DNA from 2 places in the Microbacterium sp. No. 7 genome. Region 1 is predicted to be linked to the other one. Evidence: predicted binding sites of a transcription regulator. Region 1 holds the regulator's gene; the other holds the start of a gene.
The links. The regulator LexA, encoded in region 1, represses DNA repair genes until DNA is damaged. The targets are predictions, from matches to a motif close to TCGAACANNTGTTCGA.

Region 1 (2,199 bases):
GCGTTGAGCCTCATGATCGCGTCGATCACGTCGCGCGGGTCGGCGTCGGGGGCGATCTCTCCCGCGAGCGACCACAGCGTGTCGCCGGGCTGCACCGTGACCGTCTCGAACGAGGCGGGATCCGCCGGGCGCTCGGACGACGCCACCGCGCCGCCCCCGGAGAGCATCGCGATGCTCACCGCGACGACGACGGGCGCCGAGGCGAGCGCGACGAGGACGCGGCGGCCGCGGGTCGTGAGGCGCAGGCGCGTGCGGACGACGACGGGACGAGGACCGGCGATGTCGATCGTGCTCATGATGGTGCTCCTCTGAGGTTGAGACGTTCGCATCCGGTTCTCGGCCGGGAGAATCGGATGCGAACGTCTTTTCCGAATGTATCTACGATGTTCCGGGTCTGTCAAGCGGGTTCGCATCGGAGACGGATCGAAGGCGACACGCGCGGGCCTCTCGCCTTCCGCCCCTCGAAGCGGATACCGTTTCGACAGGGACACCCCATCACCGACCTCCGACATTCGAAGACGATCGTCAGAAGACGAGTGGGACGAGACGCCCGCCACGACATGCACGACACGCACCACACACCGCGCAGGACACACGAGGAGCACGAATGAGCGAGAAGCCGCAGACCCGCCGGCGCAAGAGCCTGAGCGAGAAGCAGATCGCGATCCTGGAGGTCATTCAGCGCTCGATCGCCCAGCACGGCTACCCGCCGAGCATGCGCGAGATCGGCGACGCCGTCGGTCTCAAGTCGCTGTCGAGCGTGACGCACCAGCTCGGCCAGCTCGAGCTCAGCGGCTATCTGCGCCGCGATCCGGGCAAGACGCGCGCCATGGAGGTGCTCATCGACCTGCCCGGCATCAGCGACAACCCCGCCGACGACGGCCCCTCCGTCGGCGACGCCGCGCTCGTGCCCCTCGTCGGCCGCATCGCCGCGGGCGTGCCGATCACCGCCGATCAGCAGGTCGAGGAGGTCTTCCCGCTCCCCCGCCGCCTGGTCGGGAAGGGCGACCTGTTCATGCTCAAGGTGAGCGGCGAGTCGATGATCGACGCCGCCATCTGCGACGGCGACTGGGTCGTGGTGCGCAGCCAGTCCTCCGCCGAGAACGGCGACATCGTCGCCGCGATGCTCGACGGCGAGGCGACGGTCAAGACGTTCCGGCAGCGCGACGGCCACACATGGCTGCTGCCGCGCAACTCGGCGTTCGAGCCCATCCTCGGCGACGAGGCGACGGTGCTCGGCAAGGTCGTGGCGGTGCTGCGCGCCGTCTGATCCGGCCCGGCCGGTCCTGCCCGGCCGATGCGGCGCAGAAGCCGGGGAGCGCAGAAGGCGGATGCCGAGGGATCAGCCCCTCGGCATCCGCCTTCGCGGTCTTCCGTGCGCGCCCCGCGACTACGCGCCGACGCTCTCGCGCACGCGCTGCGTCGCCGCGACGAGGTTGCGCAGCGACGCGACCGTCTCGTCGTAGCCGCGCGTCTTCAGTCCGCAGTCGGGGTTGACCCATACCTGGCGCAGCGGCAGGGCGTCGGCGGCGCGCTGCAGCAGCTCGGCGACCTCGTCGACCGACGGCACGCGCGGCGAGTGGATGTCGTACACGCCCGGGCCGACGCCGTGCGCGAAGCCCGACTCGGCGATCTCGGCGATGACCTCGCCGCGGCTGCGGGCCGCCTCGATCGAGGTGACGTCGGCGTCGAGCGCCGCGATCGCGTCGAGCACGACGCCGAACTCCGAGTAGCACAGGTGGGTGTGCACCTGCGTCGCGGGCGCGGCGCCGGCCGTCGCGAGGCGGAACGAGCGCACCGACCAGTCGAGGTAGGCGGGCTGGTCGGCCTGCTTGAGCGGCAGCAGCTCGCGCAGCGCCGGCTCGTCGACCTGGATGATGCGGATGCCGGCCTGCTCCAGGTCGCCGATCTCGTCGCGCAGGGCGAGCGCCACCTGGTCGGCGGTCTCGCCGAGCGGCTGGTCGTCGCGCACGAACGACCACGCGAGGATCGTCACGGGCCCCGTGAGCATACCCTTGACGGGCTTGTCGGTGAGCGACTGCGCGTACTGCGACCACGCGACCGTCATCGGCGCCGGGCGCGAGACGTCGCCCCACAGGATCGACGGGCGCGTGGCGCGCGAGCCGTACGACTGCACCCAGCCGTTCTCGGTGACCGCGAAGCCGTCGAGCAGCTCGGCGAAGTACTGCACCATGTCGT
Region 2 (2,199 bases), 1.4 Mb from region 1:
CTGCTGCTCGCGCCTCGCTCGCTCGAGCGCCTCGAACTCGAGCGCCCGGCGTTCGCGCTCCCGCTGCTCGTGCTCGCGGGCCTCGCGCTCCTGCTGTTCGCGTCGCTCGAGCCGTTCGCGCTGCTCGAGCTCGGCGCGTTCGCGGGTCTCGCGCTCCTCCCGCTCCCGGGCGCGACGCTCGGCGCGCTCCTGCTCCTCGCGCTCTGCGCGTTCGCGTTCCGCCTGCTCGGCGCGTTCGTGCGCTTCCTGCTCTGCGCGTTCGCGCTCCTGCTCCTCGCGCTCGCGTCGCGCGGCCTCCCACTCGGTGCGCTTCTGCGAGGCCCACGACTCCAGCTCGACCGCGTTCCATTGGGCGCGCTTGGCGGCGGTCCACTGCGCGAGCTCCGCGGTGTCGAGCCCGGCGCTCCGCGCCGCCTCGCGCGCCGCCCGTTCGTGCGCCGCCTGCTCGGCCGTGGCGCGTTCTGCCGCGTCACGTGCGTTTTCTGCCGCACGTGACGCGGCTTCGCGTTCGGTCTTCTCCGCGGCCGCACGCTCGGCGCGTTCCGCGGCGTCCTGCGCCGCCCGTTCCGCAGCCTCCTGCTCGGCGGCCGCCCGTTCCGCGGCCACGCGTTCCGCCTCGGCCCGTTCCGCGGCCGCGCGCTCCGTCGTCGCGCGCTCGGCCCGTCTGGCGGCGTCGCGCTCGGCGCGTTCCGCCGCCTGGCGGTCGGCTTCCGCGCGCCGCGCCGCCTCCCACTGGGCGCGCTTCGCGGCCGCCCACGTCTCGATGTCCGACGTGTCGGGCGGGAGCGCGCCGGCGGTCGCCGACGGTCCCGAGCCGGTGTCCGCCGCGCCCGTCGACGCCTCCGCGTGCTCCTGCGCGGCACGTTCGGCCGCCTCGCGTTCGCCCCGCAGCTCGGCCAGCGCGCGCACGTCACGGCGCGACGGATGGGGCTTCGGCATGCCTCTATTGTGACCCCTCTCCCTGAAGCCGGATTCACGAATCGTTTCGCCCGTCGACAGTGATCCACGCTTTCGATGAACATCACGCACGGCTTGCATGAGACTCGATCATATGTTCTACTTGCGACATGCGGTGGCAGGGACAGGCGGCGGGTGCGGAGGACCCCGCGGCGCTGCCCGGGCTCGAGGCGTGGGGCGGTCTCGTGCGCAGCGTGACGACCCCCGAGTTCCGCGGCATGACCTTTCACGAGGTGCTCGCGCGATCGGCGCTCAATCGCGTGCCGGCGGCGTCGGTCATGCCATTCCGCTGGACGATCAACCCCTATCGCGGATGCCAGCACGCCTGCCTCTACTGCTACGCCCGAAACACGCACGAGTACCTCGACCTCGACGCGGGACGCGACTTCGACGAGCAGATCGTGGTCAAGGTCAACGTCGCCGACGTGCTGCGGCGCGAGCTCGCCCGCTCGACGTGGGGCAGGGAGCCCGTCGCGCTCGGCACCAACACCGACCCGTATCAGCGAGCGGAGGGCCGCTATCGGCTCATGCCCGAGATCATCGACGCCCTCGCGGGCAGCGGCACGTCGTTCTCCGTGCTGACGAAGGGCACGCTGCTGCGGCGCGACCTGCCGCTGCTGGCCGACGCCGCGGCATCCGTCGACGTGCGGCTGTCGATGTCGATCGCGATCGCCGACGAGCCGCTGCGCGCGATGCTCGAGCCCGGAGCCCCGTCGTTCGCGGCACGGCTGCACACCGTGCGCGAGGCGGCGGATGCCGGATTCGCCGTCACGGTCTTCCTCATGCCGATCGTGCCGCACCTCACGGACGACCCCGAGGTGCTCGACGACGCCCTCGCACGCATCGCCGCGGCCGGCGCGCGCAGCGTGATCTTCGGAACGATGCACCTGAGGCCCGGGGCGCGGCAGTGGTTCTGGCAGTGGCTCGAGCGCGAGCGTCCCGACCTGCTGCCGGCGTATCGCGGCCTGTACCCGGGTCGTGCGGCGAACGCGCCCGTGGGGTACCGGAAGCAGCTCGCCGCCCGTGTGCGTCCGCTGCTGCGCCGCCACGGCCTCTCGGGCCGCGTCGGCGAGGACGACCTGCCGCGACAGCGCGCCACGACCCCGGGCCCCGTCATCCCGACCCGGCCTCCCGAGCACCCCGTGCTCTTCTGACGCAGCAAGGCGCTGAGCCCCTCGGGGCTCAGCGCCTTGCTGCGTGCGGTCGTCTCGATGCCGCCGAGTCAACCCCCGCGCGCCGAGT

Region 2: the regulator LexA is predicted to act here: its motif matches at 1,044-1,059, upstream of AOA12_RS20665 (Rv2578c family radical SAM protein).

The regions. Positions count from the first base shown of each region.
Region 1 covers NZ_CP012697.1:3,032,591-3,034,789, forward strand. Annotated here, with positions in the region: gene AOA12_RS14160 (LysM peptidoglycan-binding domain-containing protein) at 1-296, opposite strand, end outside; gene lexA (transcriptional repressor LexA) at 608-1,270, shown strand; gene metE (5-methyltetrahydropteroyltriglutamate--homocysteine S-methyltransferase) at 1,391-2,199, opposite strand, start outside.
Region 2 covers NZ_CP012697.1:4,470,472-4,472,670, reverse strand. Annotated here, with positions in the region: gene AOA12_RS20670 (M15 family metallopeptidase) at 1-939, opposite strand, end outside; gene AOA12_RS20665 (Rv2578c family radical SAM protein) at 1,068-2,111, shown strand.